DNA from 4 places in the Paenibacillus sp. F024 genome. Region 1 is predicted to be linked to each of the others. Evidence: riboswitches for the same ligand, from Rfam matches in the RefSeq annotation. Region 1 holds a riboswitch; each other region holds the start of a gene.
What was found. Region 1 has a riboswitch for cyclic di-AMP ahead of ACZYR9_RS14415 (TrkH family potassium uptake protein). Riboswitches for the same ligand answer to the same signal wherever they lie in the genome.

Region 1 (4,782 bases):
TCCGCGCCGGGGGTTAAAGAAAAACATGGTGGACATGGCCTGCGAGAATGCCCGGGTTGCTTTAGAAGAAAAATTCCGATTGATTGAACGGGACACCGAGCGTACGGTCAAGGCTGTCGAGAACCTGGGTCACTATTTGGGCACGGGCGTCGTACGGCGTATCGAAGCGTTCGATAACTCCAACATTCAAGGCTCGGACCCCGTTTCGGCAATGGTTGTTTTTACGGACGGCAAGCCGGACCGTAAAGAATATCGCAAGTACAAAGTACGCACGGTAAAAGGGCCGGATGACTATGAAACGATGCGCGAGGTCGTAAGGCGCCGCTACGAACGGGTGCTCAAGGAAGGCCTGCCGCTGCCCGACCTCGTGGTTATCGACGGCGGGAAGGGGCATATCGCTGCTGCGGTAGACGTGCTGGAGAATGAGCTGGGACTATTTATCCCCGTTTGCGGTTTGGTCAAAGACGCCAAGCACAAAACCGCGCAGCTGCTCATGGGAGATCCTGCCGAGGTCGTGCCTCTGCCGCGCGACAGCCAGGAATTTTATTTGCTTCAGCGTATCCAAGACGAGGTGCACAGGTTTGCGATCACCTTCCACAGGGAAACCAGAGCCAAGTCGATGGTCGTATCCCAGCTGGATTCTGTTCCCGGCATTGGGGAGAAGCGACGTAAGGCGCTGCTGAAGCATTTTGGCTCTCTGAAAAAAATAAAAGAGGCCAAGCCCGAAGACTTTAAGCCTCTTGGTATCGGCGCCAAGCTCGCGGAGCAAATCATAACGGCGTTAAACGGCCAGAGCCAGAGTCCGGATTCGGATCAGGCAATGGACTCGGCCGGGGAAACGATGGGGGCCGGCGATTGAATCTGGCGTGCAGCCGTGACAGTATCCAGCCGACGGCCAACGGCGCCGCCAAATAAGCTGCTCCGGCAGCCACCTGTCCGGGCTCTCCGATCAGCATGATCGAGAGTCCCATCAGGATGCTGTTCATCGAAGCATGAGCGAACAAGGCGGTAAGAAAACCATATTTCAAGAATACATAGCCGAAAATCAATCCGATGACCGTCACCTCAACCAATCGGGTATATACCGGATATATGGGGTATTGGGTATGGCTCATGGCCCAAATGACACTCGGCAAAAGCACGGCCAGGAAACGGCTGCGCGTCAGCTTAAGCATAAGAGCTATGCCCAACAGCCGGTAAATCGCCTCCTCGGAGATGGAAGCCGCCCACGCCATCAACGGGAAAATACCGGGATATAGCATGTTGTAAACAGAGTCTGTCGGGTCGCTGACCGTCCATACGCCGAAGGCTTCGGTGGCGACAAAAAACATGGTTTGCTGCAATCCCAGAATGAACAAGCAAAGTAAATAACCCCGTTCCGCCGCTTTCCACACCTCTCTGCCGAATACCGAATCCCGCCATACCGGCCAAGGATTCCATCCGCGGTCAAGCCACAGCTTGCGTCCCGCACTCAAGGCCAAATACGTCGAAACGGCCATAAGCCCGACAAAGATATGGGTAAACCACAAGGTAAACAGGGCCCCCGGTTCGGAAGGTCCGTTCCCGTGCATCGTCCGGAAAGCAGGCATCATATTAAAATTGTTGGCGATATAAATCGCAAGAAAGAAAAACGTAAGCAGCGCACCTCGTGTATAGCGGATTTCACGACGGCTCCTTATGATGACAATAAACGCTGAGAGTGTCATCACAAGCGAGATGCCCATGCTGATTCGCGTCATCAGAGCGGAACGACGGTCCTGCCCTTCCTGCCAGACAATATAATCATCCGGAATGGGAAATAACGGCTCAAACGCAGTGATCCGGCGGTCTGTCACTTTCATGTGAAGCTCCAACGGCGTTTCACCGATTCGCTCCGTTTTGCTGCGGAAAATAAGGTTTCCATTCCCGGCTCGTCCAGACTCGTCTGCCGGCGTAAATTCCACCGGGTCGTAGCCCATCTCCCGCATGATTTCATGGGCCTGCTTCATCGGTTCGGCATCCGGCGCGCTAACGGATTCGCTTTTGGCGGCTGCGGATCGGCTCTTCGAGAATCCGAACACGGTAAGGCTTTTATAGTTGATAGCGACATAGTACGTTACGCTTTTTTCCATGTCGTTGATCTCGACCTCATAATATTCGAGAGGAAATTGCTCTTCATACTTTTCTTTGTAATCATCGTACAGCTGCTCTTTTTGCAAATAACCGTTGCGGACCGGATAGGATTGGTACAAGGTATGGGCTTGTACTTCTTGTCCCAACGCGAAGCGGCCGCGCACAAAACGCATTGCGGCATCCGCCGCTTGCTGCTTTGTAACGGCAGGCAGGCCTGCGGCATCGTCTTCAAGGGAGCGGTTCTCGTCCGTAAAGGCGGAGGCAAACGTAACGCCGAGGTACAGCATCAAGCCAAGGACAGCCAAAAGCAGCAGAGGGGGTTCTTTTAGTCGATTCGGCATGAAAGACTCCTTAAAGAAAGTGGATAATAACAGTCTATTCTTTAAAAGTAACATACATTCCATCGGCAAATCCAATGATAACAAAAGCTATAAGGGGCATTATTCAGTAAAGCGAAGCACCATACCTAAAAAAGCGCTTACACATGTCGTAATTCTGCGAAATCCGGTGCATTTAGGTGAAAAAAGGCTTTGTACTTCAATGAAAAGAGGATTATAATTCATATCAATTGAATAACGAGCCGAATTTCTTTAGGAAAACGGGGGAACCATGAGTTTAGGGGTGAATTCAGCGGTTGTGAGCCGCTGATAGGGTGCCTGTACATCCGAATCCGTCAGCTAACCTCGTAGGCTTGAATTACAGGAACCTTAATTTGACATTGGGTTTCCAGTGTCTTTTTTGTTGCCTGAAACCGTAAACAGGGGTGCAACCATGAAAGTCATCACCAAGAAGATTGAACTAACGCCGCCGCAAATTTTGGTCGTCGGTTTCGCCGTCATTATCTTGATCGGCTCCATTCTGCTTACGCTTCCCGTATCCTCGGCCAGCGGTGAGTCCCTGTCTTTCCTGGATGCATTGTTCACTGCTACTTCGGCTACTTGTGTCACCGGACTCGTCGTTGTAGATACGGGCACTTATTTTTCCGTGTTCGGACAGGTCATCATCATGCTGCTGATCCAGGTCGGCGGGCTCGGATTTATGACCATGGCTACCTTGTTCGCGTTTGCCTTGAGAAAACGCATTTCGCTTAAAGAAAAGCTCGTTTTGCAGGAAGCGCTGAACCAAAGCAGCATCGAGGGTATTGTGCGGTTAATCCGCAAGGTGATCGTATATTCGCTTACGATTGAGTTTACGGCTGCCGTTATTTTTGCCGTTCGGTGGTCGTTTGATCTGGGTCCCGGCAAAGCGGCTTACTATGGCATGTTTCATGCCGTCTCCTTCTTCAATAATGCCGGATTCGATCTCTTTGGGCCGGTAACGGGGAAATTCAGCAGCATAACTGCGTATGCGTCTGATCCAGTCATCAATGTAGTTTCCATGGGACTCATCATATTGGGAGGCATCGGCTTCTTCGTTTTATCGGATCTCATGGACTACCGAAAAAACAAAAGGCTTACGCTTCATTCTAAAGTGGTGCTTAGCGCTACCGGTTTTTTGATCGGAATCGGAGCGATCATTATATTCATCTTTGAATTTACGAACCCACGGACGCTAGTTCCGCTGGACTGGTCCGGTAAAATTCTCGCCTCGCTTTTTCAATCCGTTACACCGCGGACAGCCGGAGCCAATACGCTTGATATTGCCGGGCTCAGGCAAGCGACGCAGTTTTTTATCATTATCCTGATGTTTATCGGGGCTTCTCCCGGCTCTACAGGCGGGGGGATCAAGACGACGACCTTTACCACGCTGATCGGCGCGATGATAGCGATGATCCGCGGGAAGGAAGACATTGTGCTCTTTCGTTACCGGTTAGGCAAAGAAAGGATTCTAAAGGCCGTCTCGATTACGATGATTGCTTTGGCGCTGGTCATCGTCATCACGATGATTCTTTCTACAACGGAGGATCATTCGTTCCTGATGATTTTGTTTGAAGTGACATCGGCCTTCGGAACGGTAGGCTTGTCGATGGGGTTAACACCGGATTTGTCGGATCTCGGCAAGGTCCTGATCGCGATGACCATGTTTATCGGACGCTTGGGTCCGCTGACGCTGGCTTATGCACTGGGACCGAAGACAGAGAAGGAATTGTACAGATATCCGGAAGGAAAAATTACGATTGGTTAGGGGAAACGGAAGTATGAAAAACACGCAGTACGCAGTCATTGGATTAGGGCGCTTCGGCTCAAGCCTTGCCGTGGAGCTTCTGAAATTGGGTCATGAGGTGCTTGGCATCGATATGGATGAAGAAGCCGTGGAGGAGATGAGCGATAAGCTGACTCATGTGGTGGTAGCGGATTCGACGGATGAAGAGGTCATTCGGTCGTTGGGCATCCGGAATTTCGATTGCGTCGTGGTAGCGATCGGCGACGATATTCAAGCCAGTATTCTTACGGCGATTCTGCTTAAGGATATGGGGGTAAAAACCGTTGTAGCCAAGGCGCTTTCGGAGCTTCACGGGAAAGTGCTGAATAAAATCGGCGTAGACCGGGTTATTTATCCTGAACGGGATATGGGGATCCGCGTAGCCCATCAGCTCGTTTCTCCAAATCTGCTTGACTACATTGAGCTCTCCGATGACTACACGATTGCGGAGCTTGCCGTACCCAAAAGGCTTGCCGGCCGGACGTTAAAGGAGCTTGATCCCAGGGCTCGTTACGGCTGCAGCGTCGT
Region 2 (4,782 bases), on a different contig from region 1:
TACGAGTCGGTATCGACGGATTTACGCTGACCGGACCGTAAGACGTCTTTGTATACGTCAATCGCTCTGGCTCGCGAGGCTTTCAAGTCTACGATGGCGTGCGGACGCGGCCGGTGAATTTCTTTGTCGGTCAATCGGGCGAGCTCGGGCAGCCAGCGGCGGATATAGGCCCCTGAAGGGTCGTACGTTTCCGATTGGGTTACCGGATTCATAATCCGGAAGTACGGCACGGCATCGAAGCCGAGCGAGGCGCACCAAAGCCAGCCTCCCCGGTTTAACACGTTGTCGTAGTCGGCGAGCTTGTAACGGAAGCAGCGCTCTCCATAAGGGAAGGGACACAATAAATTTTTGGTCAGAAACATCGCGGTAATCATGCGCAGCCGGTTGGGCATCCAGCCGGTCGCGTTCAGCTGGGTCATGGCGGCGTCAATAATCGGAATGCCGGTGCGCGCTTGCGTCCAGGCTCTGAAATGCTGAGAATCCAGAGCGGAGAAATCGTAGCGTTTCTCATATTGGAAGTAGTCGGGATCAAGCCACGATTGATAAATGTAGAAATCGCGCCAGGCAAGCTGGCGAAGCCAAGGCTCCACAGCGGTATCGCCAACCATCAGCCGTTCGTAGACCATGCGAACCGACATGGCGCCGACGTTCAGGTGACGGCTCATACGGCTGGTCTCGTCGCGGGCGAAGCGGTCGCGTCCTTCGGCGTAGCCTGCAAGACGTTCTCCGAGGAAGTCTGCAAGCGCCTGCTCCGGCTCGGGCAGCTCCGGCAGAGCGCCCGGAGCCAGCAAGGCGCTCAGCTCCGGCGGGAGAGGGAACGCTTGCGCCACACCATCGGCGAGCGGGACCGTCCGGAGGTCGCCGATGGTTACTGCAGACGCCGGGCGGTACCGCTCGTGCAGATACTCACGCCAGCGGCGGTAGAACGGCGTGAAAACCTTGTACGGCTCATCCCGCCCGGACCAGCGCTGAAAGTCGCGCAGGTCGATAAGCGGCAGCTCGCCGTACGCGGTGACGCGCACGCCGTACTGTTCAGCTGCCTCGCGCAGTGCGCAGTCCCGGACCGTCGCATACGGGGTGTAGTCCTCGTGGAACACGAGCTCCTCCACCGGATGCTCCGCGAGCAGCCGGCTCAAAGCGGCCTGCGGCTCGCCATAAAGCACGTGCAGCCGCTGGCCGGCTGCCGCATAAAGCTGCTGCAGCCGCCGGACATGCTGCAGAAAATTGACGCCGCTGTGCTCGCGGTGACGTTCCTGTTTCAGCAGGAACGGGTCGAGCAAAAGCACATGCAGGCTGGGGCAGCGGCGTTCGCGGATCGTGACGAACGCCGGCATATCCTCCACCCGCAGATCCTTGCGGTGCAGAAACAAGATCAAGCCTCATACGCCCCTTTACAGCCGGATCCGGCAGGTTTATTTGAAATATAGAAAGCCCTGCAGGCTTGTCCGTCCGGTGCGTCCGTTTATACGAACGATCGGATCGGGCCAAACGCTGAGGGCTTCCGAAGTTGCATTGCGAATCCGTTGACCGTATCAGTTGGTGTCGGTCATCAGCTGTTGATACTGCTCGTCCGACAAAACACGTCGGGCTGTCACATAACGATTGGCGTAGTAAGATTCGCTCATTTCACTAATCGTAACGCCTTTGTTCGTAGCGGAGTGGTAGAACATGCCGTTTCCAACATATACGCCCACATGGGAAATGCCTCTGCCGTCGGTGTTGTAGAACACGAGATCACCGGGACGGAGCTGGTCTTGGGCTACCCATTGACCCGCTTGGGCTTGGCTTTTGGAGGAACGAGGAAGATCGATACCGAACTTGTCGAACACCCAAGAAGTGTAGCCGGAGCAGTCAAAGCCGCTGGTCGTAGTACCGGCCCATTTGTAAGGCGAGCCTAAACCCGCGTTTACCGCTGCGCTTAGCGGGGTTTCAGCAAATGCGCTGCCTACGGAAACGCTGCAAAACATAGCTAAAGAAAGTGCAAAACCTACAAGCTTCTTCTTCAAAAAATGTTTCCCCTTCCGGTGCCTACGAGGTTAGCTGAAGGGTTCGGTTGAAGGTTCCCTATGATCACTGACGGTGTCGAGATCAATTCACCCGGTTAATGGATCCCCCGTTTTCTTAAAACAGAAATTCGGCAAAATTTTCATTTTTTTGATTCCGAGTAGATATATTCGGGAAAAAATGCACTTTTCCTTCCTTTGTCACAAAATTGACATATTTTATCCGTTTAAAGTGAAACCTTTTTGTTTAAGGAAATTCGGGATATGAAATCACCCCTTTATAGAAAAGCACAAAACGGCGGCGCTTTTCCGCCTGACGTGGTTCAACAGCTTGCGACAGCACAAACGCACCGGTCGGAATGACCGGTGCGTTTGCAATCTTTTCATATGGTGTTCGCTACGCTTTCTCCGTCCAAAGCGCATATTGTGTGCTGATGGCCCACACTTTGAAGAACATTTGAACAAGCCGGTATGCCTGTAATCCGACCAAGGCCAAAAAGCCGGCCCAGAAGAACGCGGATGCCATCACGGCGGCGGACACCGCCAAAGCGATGCCTGTTACGGTAAGAGAAGCCAGCATAATGGCAGGCAGATGGCGAATCACAAACAGCATGGTAAAGATTGCAGATCTGCCATCGGCCTTTCCGATTTGAAGGAACAGGAAGATCAGCTGAAGCATAAACCAATAGACGATGCAGCCGGCTATCGCCGGCGCCAGCGCTTTCCCAAAGGCCATATAGGAAGCTTGATGTCCGTACAGCTCTATCGAATGGGGGATCAGCCAGTAGAGCGGGGAGAGCATCAGCGCCAATTGGACCGCGTAGAGGCCGAGGAAGGGAAGAGACAGCTTTCGGATGCCTTCCACGAACCGGTAGCCTGCATTCAAGTCCCGATGACGAAGCGAGTAGTATACTCCTGCATTGAGCATCGGATGGACCAGCATTCTTAATCCTAGAAGGCTGATTCCCCACCACCAAAACGGCTCCAGCAAATCCGTCTTCATCATCTGAAAATGACCTTCTATCCAGAATATCTGCGAAGCGGTCACTGGCAGGTCGCTCCCCGGATAACGATGCAGGAGGGGGAGGACGACGGATTGAATCAGCTTATACAGCACGACGCCCCAAATGAGATGATATATAAAGAGGGTAAAGACGGCAAAAGGCTGCTCACAGGCTAAGCTCCAGCCCGTTTTGATCCGGTTCCACATGTTCCTCACTCCCCTCACCATGCGACCCAGCCGAACAAGGTCTCCAAAATTTTCACAACGCTCATGTTCCATCGCAGCGATAGCTGCGAATCGACTTCCGTTTTCATATAGCTGTTGATCCGTTTGTTCTCCAGCACGATAACGTAATCCGGGTCTATAGCCGCCCACCTCAGCGGAGCGGCATGATTCAGCTTCATGATGACCTCGCTGTCGGCGCCGTCCCAGGTTTTATCGAGCTGCGTGCCGTCGGCAAAATGGAACCGGACAGGTACGTTGGGATAGGTACCTCCAAGCTTGCGCAGCTGTACGCTGTTTTCATAGTAGGTTTGGCCATTATCTGTCACCTGCTGCACTTTGATCCCGGTGATGGCGTAGTCGACCATCATGCCGCTATAGACATATTGGTCAAAAAACGGCTTCCAGTCGGTTTTCGTTACATCTTCTGCGACTTTTTGAAAATCCGTTGTGGTCGGGTGCTTGAACTTCCAGCGCTGAAAATACGTTCGCATGATCTTGTCCATGGTCTCCGGACCGACCTGACGTTCCATGGCTTTGAGCACCAGCTTGGCCCGGGTATATACATTTTCGGCATAGTGATGGTGTCCGTCATAGCTCCAGGCGTTCTTCTTGAGTGCGGCCGGATGGGTGATGTAGCTTGATTCCACGAGCAGATTCGGGCGAACGCCGTATTCCGCTTCCATTAACTTGTCTTCGGCATAAGAGGTGAAGCCTTCATCCAGCCATGCCTCTTCAAATTCGTTGCTGGCAACCATACCATAAAAGAATTGGTGGCCTATCTCATGGACTACAACCCTTTCCAGCTCCAGGGTCGGATTTTCTTCGATAGCTCCCCATGCGGTAATCAGCGTCGGGTATTCCATTCCCCCGGCTCCATTGGCCTCTTCCGGCGGCACGACGATCGACAGCGTATTGTAAGGGTAATTACCGTACCACTGGGAGTAGCGGGCGAGCGCTTTTTTGGCTGCTGTCATGTAACGGGCCTTCAGGTGCTCATGCTTTGGATCGAGATACAGCTTGATGCGGACCCCGGGCAGATGCGAAGTGGCATAGGGCTCTTCATGGTATATAAAATGCGGCGAAGCGGCCCAGGCAAAATCATGCACATCGTCGGAGTAAAACGAGTAGGTTTTCGTTTTGCCGTCATCGGAGACGGGCTTGGTCGGGAAGCCGGTAGCCGCTACTTTATGGGTGGAAGGCACTTTGATTTTCACGTCGAATATGCCAAAGTCTGCATAAAACTCCGAACTTCCATGATACTGGTGCAAATTCCAGCCTTCATCGGTACGTCCCCGTGTGCCTTTGGGCTCGTATACGGCGATTTTGGGAAACCATTGCCCGGCCATCACAAAATCGTTCGCATAGCCCATTCTGGCGAAGACTTGCGGCAGCTTCACGGAAAATTGGGTATGCAAATTGACTTTTTCCCCGGGCATGACGGGCTTCGGAAGCGGTACCCTGATTAAGGTTTTATCGTCCTTGTTGCCGTCATCGGGCTGAACATACGCTATGCGGTCGACCAGCTCCATCTCGGAGCCGTCAAGCGCCCGA
Region 3 (4,782 bases), on a different contig from region 1:
CAACGGTTGCGACGGGAACGCCGCCTGGCATCTGTACGATCGACAGCAGCGAATCCATGCCGTTAAGGGTGGAGGTTTTGACCGGAACGCCGATTACCGGCAGCACCGTCTTGGCCGCCACCATACCAGGCAAGTGCGCGGCTCCGCCGGCACCCGCAATAATGACCTTCAGACCCCGCTCTTGCGCCGACGCCGCATAGTCGAACATCAGATCAGGCGTGCGGTGTGCCGAAACGACCTTCTTCTCATAAGGCACCCCCAGCTCCTCCAGCATGTCGCATGCATGCTTCATCGTCTCCCAATCCGATTGACTGCCCATAATGACCCCTACAAGAACTGACATCTGTTATCCTCCATGTCGTTTAGCATCTATAGTGAAAGTAAAAAACAAAAACGCCCATTAGATAGATACTGAACCTCTAACGCACAGTCTATCGGCAGGACGACAAGAATACCCACAAGCGCAAGCTAAGGCCATGCACCGATGTGCTGACCTTTCTATAATACCGACGCTCACTCGTAGTCCAAAAATTTAAGGTTTTCGGGTAGAAACTTTCGGGCCTTATTCCCGATGATATACGAGATTATTCGACTTTTTCCGAACGATTTTTCCATTCTCTGATACGTCTTCAGTTTACAGGCTTTAACACTGGATGTCAACTATAAAAGACGAACATTAACTAAAAAGACACAAATAATAGTTCGCATTTGGCGCCCTATTCCCTGGGATTTTGACGGATAATGACATTCTTTAATTTCTTATTCTTTAGTTCATCAAGACCGTCTTCGACCTCGGCGACTGAGAAATTACCTGCTGCCAGCCGCTCTTCTTCGACAGACCGCCAGCGCCCGTACATGCGGATCCCTTCATCCAATAGACTTGTGAATTCTTCACGAAGAGGCTCGGCGTCACTTAATTCATCTAATAAATGAAACAACACATCTTCGCTTTTGGCATACTGCCCGCAATCTTCGTAATATAAAACAAGCTTATGCATGGTATCCGTCGGCATAGGCGCACGGTTAACGAGCGCAAGCGCCGCATCAATCCGTTCTTTGAACATCTCGGCCAATTCGCCGCGGGAATCCATTTCCCTGGCGGAGAGCAGCAGGTCAAGCGCTTTTAAGCCGTCCTTACGTGCAGCGTCCGTATAGCCATGCTCTTCCTGTGCAGCGCCCTGCGCGTTCAGCATATCTCCTAAAGCCAGCACCTTTCCTTGATCGACTTCCCCGTCCTTGGAAAGAAGGGCGAGCAAATCCTTGGTAGAAAGAGCGTGAATCAGCTTCGAATTCAGTCCCAGCAATTGACGCATCGCCTGGTTCACAAGCTCAAGAGCTTCTTGCAATCGATGATTTTGCCTTGCGGACATCACTTTATGCAGCACTTCCGCCGTCTGTTCAATCAACCGCATGAGATAATCGCGTCTGTACATGAGTCTCTCTTTCCTTTCTATCCCAGACCGTGTCTTTCTTTTTATTGTACAGGATTATGCAGCATGAGGAAAATCGGAGCTAGAAGCAATTCCATTATCGGGAAATGATTGGATGATTTTATGCATTGAACCTCAATATGATCCTATGTTAGGCTTTTAAAAGCCGAATCGTGCAGCCAATCTATGTGTACGTACGGGGGACTGAGCACCATGGGGTGAATGCGCAAAGCCTTTACAGGCCGCGCTAGGGAACAACCTCTTCCCGAACCCGACAACTAACCTCGGAGGCATAAACAGGAGGGAACATAAGCATGAATTTCCGTTTCAAAAACATGCTGCTCGCATGTGTATTTGCCGTACCTGCCGTTTTAACGACAGCTTTACCCGCGCATGCGCAGCAACCTGTACGTCTGGCCGATGACGTTAAGGTACAGGTCAACGAAAAGCTCGTGGCATTCCCGGATGCACAGCCTTTCGTGGATGAGAATCAGAAGCTCCAGGTTCCCGCGAGAGCGGTTACGGACAAGCTTGGCTACGAGCTTCACTGGGAACAAGACGGTTCCCAATTCACCATTACCATGAAGAGCGACGACACATCGGTATCGCTCACGACCGGCGATCCGACGGTTATCATTAACGGAGAGCCGACTGAGATCGATAATCCTGCCAGATTCGTAGACGGACGCGTCTATGTCCCTTTTCGGCTGATCTCCGACACGTTCGGAATCAAAACACAATGGGACAAAGTCAACCGGATTGCGATTCTTAGCATGGACGGGCAATATCACGCTCCAGCGTGGTACCGTCCGGTTAACAAGGTGCCGACTTACTCCAAAATCGTTGAAGCCAAAGCTACGGCATATACCGCGTCTGCCGATGAGAACGGCGGTTATGCAGGAATCGATTATATGGGCAACCCGCTTCGTCTGGGTACCATTGCCGTAGATCCGTCCGTTATACCGCTCGGCTCCAAGGTGTATGTGGAGGGCTATACGTATGACGGTCTTCCTGCCGGCGGAATGTACGCCACGGCCACCGATACAGGAGGTGCGGTAAAAGGCAACCGCATTGACATTTTCCTGCCGGAGAGCAAGAGTAAAGCAAGAACGTTCGGGATTCAACAAGTTAAAGTTTACGTACTAGGCTCGTAATCATATTTGATTCTCATCTGCAGCCAAAAAAAAGCAGTCGTCTCTTCCGAGACGACTGCTTTTTTTTGGCTGCCGGAGCTGTCGCATATTTTTGTTCCGGCGACCAAAACCTAAGCGAGTCATGTCAGAACGGAGGTCGAAATGTTATGCATCACAGCGTACGTCTACTTATGCTTTGTTTGGTACTCCTCTTTCTTACCGGTGGCGCCCCTCCTAGCAGTGAAGTCATCTCGAACGTGGAGACGGATCAGAAGCTGATCGCTCTCACGTTTGATGACGGGCCGAATCCGGTGTATACGCCGCAAATTTTGGATTTGCTCAAGCAATACGGTGCTAAAGGCACGTTTTTCGTGATCGGCAAACGCGTACAAATGTACCCGGCTATCGCTATTCGCGAGGTAAACGAAGGTCACGAAATCGCCAACCACACATTTGATCATCATTACTTAAAAAACTATCCCCCGGAACGTCTCGTACAAGAGATCCGTCAAACGCAGGAGGTCATATTCGATATCACGGAACAAATGCCGCATGTGTTCCGTCCCCCCGGAGGTTTTTATAACGATGCGCTGCTTCAATCCGTAAAAGACGATAAGCTGACGGTCGTGATGTGGTCATGGTATCAGGACACGCAGGATTGGAAGAAGCCGGGGGTGGACAAAATCGTCCGGCAGGTTCTGAGCAACGTACACAACGGAGATATCATATTGTTCCACGATCTGCAGGGAGATTGTACCCAGACCGTGGAGGCGCTCAAACGAATTTTGCCCGAACTGACACAGCAGGGCTATCGATTTGTCACGGTATCCGATTTGATCGCCCAAACCCGTAAGTAATGCCTTGTTATATGTTTTTCAAATGGATGTGCACTCAAAATTTGATCGTGATGCAGCCTGTCCTATGATATAATCAACTGGAACTTGGAATACATTAATCGATGTTATGAGGGATATCATGCTTTCTTTTGAAGAAAAACGCGCCGTTGTGGAATCTTTCCAGGATCTGGAACCTAAAACGGTATCCTTGGGCCGAATCAATTATCATTATGAGAAAAGCGCCTATGATAAAAAGATCGTCGTTTATCATTTGCATCCTAACGGCAACGGCTTTGTCTACGCCGGCCTTCTGCACGATTACGAAAAGGATAACAAAGGCTTGGTGAATATTCGTGATTTCTCCAAGGAACAGCTTCAAGCGATCATCGAAGCATCCATCCGCTCTCTCTCCCCTAGAACTACCGAGGAACAGGCCATTATAGGAGATGCGAAAGAAGAACGATGGATCGGTCCGGATAACCAGACGCTTGTGCTGCTTGAAGAAGACGAAATATGGTATGTATACACAGGTCTTAACCTGGAGTCCGCTTTTGAAACCTATGACGAGGCGATCGAATATCTTCGCGAGGAAGGCTTTACACGTTTGTAGCCCTATCATTCCAGGACTTAGCGACCGTTAAGGCACCTCATTCCTTTCGGGATGAGGTGTTTTTGATTTCTATCGTTACATTTTTCTTTTCTTTTTTGATAGAATGCAGTTGTTCATGATATGGGGAAGGAAAGAAGACCGGTGCCGGGTGACTATAAAAAACAAGATGCCTATTTGAGAAGCATGGCGCTTTAGGCATTGAACAGGAAACGGTCGAAGAAACAGATCATTACATGATGATAAAGCAGTTCCTGCTTGGCCGGGAACGGATGCTTAAGGAACTGTTTGCAGAGGTGGATTAACGTTCAAAAATAGGGAAAAAGCAGGTATGCTTTATTTCTAAAGGACGCCTGCTCTTGTTGCATTTTGAATTTTCGTTGGGATCAGATGGGCTTGCCATTCTTCTTCGTATTAAATCTTCCGCTTCGATTATCAATGGCCCCCGGCTGGTTGCCTACGGGAGGATCGATTTGTACCGCTTCATTTGTTGTCCTCGTATGATGCAAATCTGTGGCTCCTGCCATATGAGTGCCTAACTCTGCCAGCTCTTCATTGTCGTTGTTATTCTGAACTTTGTTCATAAATTAATTCCTCCTCGAATACGGTTTGGATTTAGGGCTTTAATACGACTTTAATGCAGTTATCCTTCTTCTCGTCAAAAAGCTCATACATCCGTTCGGCCTCCGTTAATGGCACGCGATGAGTAATGATGTCCGTCGGATCGAATTTGTTTTGCTTAATCATTTGATACAGCTCAGGCATATAATGGATCA
Region 4 (4,782 bases), on a different contig from region 1:
ATCCGGGGAATGCCGCTGCTGCAGCGTCGATCGCACGGATAGCATCCTCTCGCGTATTGACCGGACCGTAGCCTACAATCTCATTTGGATTGACGGGATTCTCGCGTGCATACCGTTCTTTAGTCTCCACCTGATTGCCGTTGATGAGGGCATGAATAACCACCGGCTCATTTGCCATAGACCATTACCTTCCTTCTGACCTGAATTTATTGGTAACGCTTACAATCTGTGATTATTATTATATTTTAATCCGCCAAGATTGTCAAACAATCCTGATCAATTAAATTGTTTACAATATTAAGTGTTTAGATATTTTATGATGTCAATTTTTAGCATTCACATCGAATCGCGGCATCTTTCACCGAATTCCATTTGACACCAGTACGATTTAAGAATATAATCACATTATAACAATTGTTGTTATAGCAACTTATTGAGGTGGAGGATGAACTTGATGCTTTCTTTTCAAGAATATATAAGCATTTTTATTCATCAGACGGATTTAACCCTCACCAATTATATCAAATCCAAGTTAGCTCCTTTTCATCTCGCTCCGGAGCAAAATTTGATTATGATGCTCCTTTGGGAAAAAGATGGCCTTAATCAAAATGAAATTGCCGATAAGCTGAAAAAAGACAAAACGAATATTGCCCGTATGGTGTTTAATCTTGAGCAAAAAGGCTTTATTCGCAGAGTGACCGGAGAGCACGATCGGCGTTCATTAAAGGTTTTCCTGACGGAAGAAGGAAAAAAATTAGGCGATCAAGTGATTCCCGTAGCCGAGGAATTTAATCATTTAGTATGTAAAGGTATTACCGGTGAAGAGCTGACGGAGCTCAGACGAATCCTTACTAAAATGTGTTCCAATGTGGAGTAGAAAGCTTACTCCTGCCCAATAGTTGCTACAACAACAAAACAACATCATTTACTGGAGGTTATTATGGCTAAGGTACTTTTTGTCAAAGCAAATTCCCGTCCGATTGAGCAAGCTGTCAGTGTTAAGCTTTACCAGGCTTTCCTGGAAAGCTACAAAGAAACCCATCCCCAAGATGAGATCATTGAACTGGATCTGTTTAAGGAAAATTTACCGTATTATGATACGGATAAAATTAACGGCATGTTTAAATTGGGAAGAGGCTTGGATCTCACTCCAGAGGAACAATCGGCAGTTGAAACGGTAACTAAATACTTGGACCAATTTCTTGCCGTAGACAAGATCGTATTTGCATTCCCGCTTTGGAACTTCACTGTTCCTTCCGTACTTCATACGTACTTGGATTATCTGGGTCAAGCAGGCAAGACCTTCCGCTATACTCAAGATGGCCCTGTTGGACTGCTTACGGATAAGAAGGTTGTTCTGTTAAATGCACGGGGCGGCGTCTATTCCAGTGGACCCGCACAATCTGCCGAGATGGCCGTCAATTATGTAACCAATATTTTAAACTTCTGGGGAGTAACAGACATCCAAACTGTCATTGTAGAGGGGCATAACCAATTCCCTGACAAGGCAGAAGAAATTATTCACGCAGGAATTGTAAAAACGAGTGCAGTTGCAAGCAGCTTCTAAATGTTATCTCTCTACCGGACTTTGAGCTTACAATTAAAATGAGGATTAAGATAAGGGGACCGTCAACAGTTGGCGGTCCCCTTATCTTATGAAAAGCATGTTTTAAATGTAATCTTGTATTATTTTAATATTTTCATTGCATCAGTCCGGTTTCCGTCACAGCTGAGAAGATCGCCATGACCACGGCCTCCTCTCGTGAACCATGTCAAAAACATCAATGGCAGGTTTCAGCTTTCTAAGCCGCATTTTGAACGATTAGCCAATAAGCTCATCGTCACCGGGTATCCCTGAGCAATGGCTTTTGCGGGTGTAAAATTCTTACGGGTGAGCTATCCTTGCAGCCTTCCCGCATGGCGATCGTCTAAAAAAGGCTATCGGGACTTTCCCGATAGCCTAAGCCTGAAGCTGTTCTTTTGCGCAGCTTGTCTATATTTTATTATAGGTTTTATATTACACAACTCTCTTTGCCCCTACAAATTTAGATCCCCAATAAAAACTACCGAGAGAATCAATCTTTACACCACTGTTTGTAGCGGAGATAAACGAATTGTTTCCGACATAAATCCCGACGTGAGAGATATTCCTTCCTCTTTCAGAGAAAAAAACCAAGTCTCCGGATTTAGGTGCGTTTACCCAAGTGCCCACAGTAGCCATTTGAGCGGATGTTCTTGGCAGATATACGCCGTTTGGGGTATATACGTATTTCAGAAATCCGGAGCAGTCAAAGCCATTTGGCGTTAATCCACCCCAGAGATAAGCAGTGCCAATATACTTTTTGGCATCCTGCACGATTTTGTCCCCTATGGCCGGAGCTGGAGCAGGGGCAGCAGCTACCTTTGGTGCGGGCCTATACCAGGCAGGAGCATGATATTTCCCATCTTTACTGACAATGGCAATAAAATTATTTTTGTCCCACTGAACGAGTAGGCCAAACAGTTCGCTCACGAATCGGATTGGGACGTATACCCGCCCATCCCGGAATACCGCTTTCGTACCAAAATTCTGCTTTTTGCCGTTAACAACGGCTTCCGATGAACCGGATGAGAAAATCACCGATTTTCCCGGTCCTTCAACCGTCACTTTCATTTGTTGTCCATTTTTTTCCGAACTAATTTTATACCCTAATTTTTCGGAAACGAAACGGACAGGTACCATTGTGTTTTGGTCTTTATCAATGAAAGGCTGTGCATCAGGAAAGCCGACAAGCTGATCATCGACTTGAACCCGAACATCATAGTTGTACATTGCGGCGTAGGTTGTAGGGGGTGGCAAGATACCGGACAACAAAATTGCACTCGATAATACGAGCGCCGTACCCAATTTCTTCAAAATCTCTTCCTCCAATGAGCCTCCGAGGTTAGTTGACGGGTTCGGGAAGAGGTTTCCCTGGTCTGCTTAAACAATCAAACGTTCACCCCAATTAAAAAGTCCCCCGTACCAATGAACTGCGTATTCATTAGATTCGGCAAAAATTTTGTCTCACAATTACAAAAATATCATACGCGAAACTAGCACATATACCCAATCATTGACGAAATTTCGAACCTTTTATGTATTCATCTCCTGTTTTTCTATATATATCAAAAAATTAAAAAGTTAACTAAGTTTATGAAGTTAATGATTAACAAATTGTCCAATTCATTAGCATTGTCCTGAAAAATATGTAAATATAATATAATGATTCCTTATATGACAAAATGGACCAACGAAAAACCTCCATTGGCCCACTTGATTTAGGAACGCATGGGAAGGGTAAGCAAAGTAAAAAGCTATTTAACCATGTACCAATTTTTGCGCCTCTGAGATCAACTGCTCCCCTACCAGCTTCAGGCGAGCTTTCATTTGGCTAAGGTCAGCCCGCTCAGCATGGAGCCGCTGCTTTCGTTCGCTCACCATTTTTCTGACATTCGATGGATTTGGACCGCCAGTTCCGTTGCGGACCTGTATATTAAGCTCAGGATCAAGCGCCTGACGAACCGCTTCAACATTAATCCCTAATGGTTTACCGAATAATGCATGGCATCCAGCCTCTAAATCTAAGACCGTGATTTCCGTCGCCTTCTTTCCTGCTGCCAGTGTCTCCGCAACGACTCGCCCGACGATGTTATGAGCGATACGAAAGGAAAGCCCTGTCTCACGTACGATCACATCTGCCAGTTCCGTTGCCGTACCGAACCCGATCTTGGCCGAATGAAGCATAACGTCTGGACGGATGGTTAATGTTTGGAGAACACCGTTGATTAATTCAAGTGTCACGGCTGAACGATCTGCAGCTTCGAGTGCCGGCACGTTGATAGCACTGACCCCGTCATTTACGTCACTCAGAGAGGTGTTTTTCGTACTGGCGAGCACAGTAGTTAGAGAGCCACAAACATGAGCCGCACTTGCTTTGGTGTACTCCAACGCTTGCGGATTCTTTTTTTGGGGCATGATACTGCTCACAGTGGAGTAAGCGTCTGACAACTCAATAAATCCATATTCCATTGTGTTCCAGTTCTGCAGATCCAATGCGACACGTGATAGATTTGTCATTAAAATGGCAAGAGCAGCAGTGGCTTCGTGGACATCATCTCGGCACGAAACCCCATCGTAGGCTACTTCAACTATCTCTTGGAATCCCAGGACCGACGCTGTATACTCCCGGTCTATAGGGAAGCCAGAGGTCGTTAAGGCACCTGATCCCAACGTGCAGCGATTAGTTTGGGACAAAGCTGCCTGAATTCGGGCATAATCCCTACTTAACAGATCGGCTAGCGTCAGCATGTAATACCCAAGGGTAATCGGCTGTGCATGCTGGGAGTGTGTATATCCGGGCATGATCGTTTCGGCATGCATATCGGCTAGGTTCAATACGGTATCCCGCAAGAAAATCAAGCTGGTCAGCACACCACAGAGCTTTTCACGCAGGGCCAACCTCCACGTAGTAGTGTGAAGATCGTTTCGGCTGCGAGCGGTATGAAGCCTCCCTCCGACCTCTGGACCCAGTTTTCGGATTAGGTAACGTTCCACGTAGGAGTACATATCCTCTAATGTATAGTCAATTTCCAGCACATCGGGTCCAGCTGATCGAAGCTCCAGGATTTTACTCAAGATCTGACGCATCTCTTTCGTTTTGACAATATCTTGGCGAGCTAGCATCAACCCGTGAGCAAGATGCACCATCATTTCCGCTTCGAAGCAATAGTTTAGTTCCCTTTCGACAGAGGGGGCATAGT

Region 2: it holds a riboswitch for cyclic di-AMP, as region 1 does, so the genes downstream of both, ACZYR9_RS11910 (C40 family peptidase) here and ACZYR9_RS14415 (TrkH family potassium uptake protein) in region 1, are expected to answer to the same signal.
Region 3: it holds a riboswitch for cyclic di-AMP, as region 1 does, so the genes downstream of both, ACZYR9_RS07370 (stalk domain-containing protein) here and ACZYR9_RS14415 (TrkH family potassium uptake protein) in region 1, are expected to answer to the same signal.
Region 4: it holds a riboswitch for cyclic di-AMP, as region 1 does, so the genes downstream of both, ACZYR9_RS04880 (C40 family peptidase) here and ACZYR9_RS14415 (TrkH family potassium uptake protein) in region 1, are expected to answer to the same signal.

Annotation. Positions count from the first base shown of each region.
Region 1 is NZ_JBVASZ010000012.1:124,883-129,664, reverse strand. It holds gene uvrC (excinuclease ABC subunit UvrC) at 1-859, shown strand, start outside; gene ACZYR9_RS14420 (CPBP family glutamic-type intramembrane protease) at 771-2,453, opposite strand; cyclic di-AMP (ydaO/yuaA leader) riboswitch at 2,681-2,819, shown strand; gene ACZYR9_RS14415 (TrkH family potassium uptake protein) at 2,884-4,236, shown strand; gene ACZYR9_RS14410 (potassium channel family protein) at 4,250-4,782, shown strand, end outside.
Region 2 is NZ_JBVASZ010000009.1:147,481-152,262, forward strand. It holds gene ACZYR9_RS11905 (cryptochrome/photolyase family protein) at 1-1,376, opposite strand, end outside; gene ACZYR9_RS11910 (C40 family peptidase) at 1,533-2,006, opposite strand; cyclic di-AMP (ydaO/yuaA leader) riboswitch at 2,011-2,150, opposite strand; gene ACZYR9_RS11915 (hypothetical protein) at 2,401-3,213, opposite strand; gene ACZYR9_RS11920 (M1 family metallopeptidase) at 3,228-4,782, opposite strand, start outside.
Region 3 is NZ_JBVASZ010000005.1:5,464-10,245, reverse strand. It holds gene purE (5-(carboxyamino)imidazole ribonucleotide mutase) at 1-343, opposite strand, end outside; purine riboswitch at 501-602, opposite strand; gene ACZYR9_RS07375 (DUF6483 family protein) at 717-1,433, opposite strand; cyclic di-AMP (ydaO/yuaA leader) riboswitch at 1,585-1,738, shown strand; gene ACZYR9_RS07370 (stalk domain-containing protein) at 1,745-2,584, shown strand; gene ACZYR9_RS07365 (polysaccharide deacetylase family protein) at 2,731-3,420, shown strand; gene ACZYR9_RS07360 (hypothetical protein) at 3,539-4,009, shown strand; gene ACZYR9_RS07355 (hypothetical protein) at 4,393-4,590, opposite strand; gene ACZYR9_RS07350 (zinc-dependent alcohol dehydrogenase) at 4,622-4,782, opposite strand, start outside.
Region 4 is NZ_JBVASZ010000002.1:220,268-225,049, reverse strand. It holds gene ACZYR9_RS04895 (aldehyde dehydrogenase family protein) at 1-178, opposite strand, end outside; gene ACZYR9_RS04890 (MarR family winged helix-turn-helix transcriptional regulator) at 455-877, shown strand; gene ACZYR9_RS04885 (FMN-dependent NADH-azoreductase) at 941-1,567, shown strand; gene ACZYR9_RS04880 (C40 family peptidase) at 2,018-2,896, opposite strand; cyclic di-AMP (ydaO/yuaA leader) riboswitch at 2,899-3,045, opposite strand; gene argH (argininosuccinate lyase) at 3,341-4,782, opposite strand, start outside.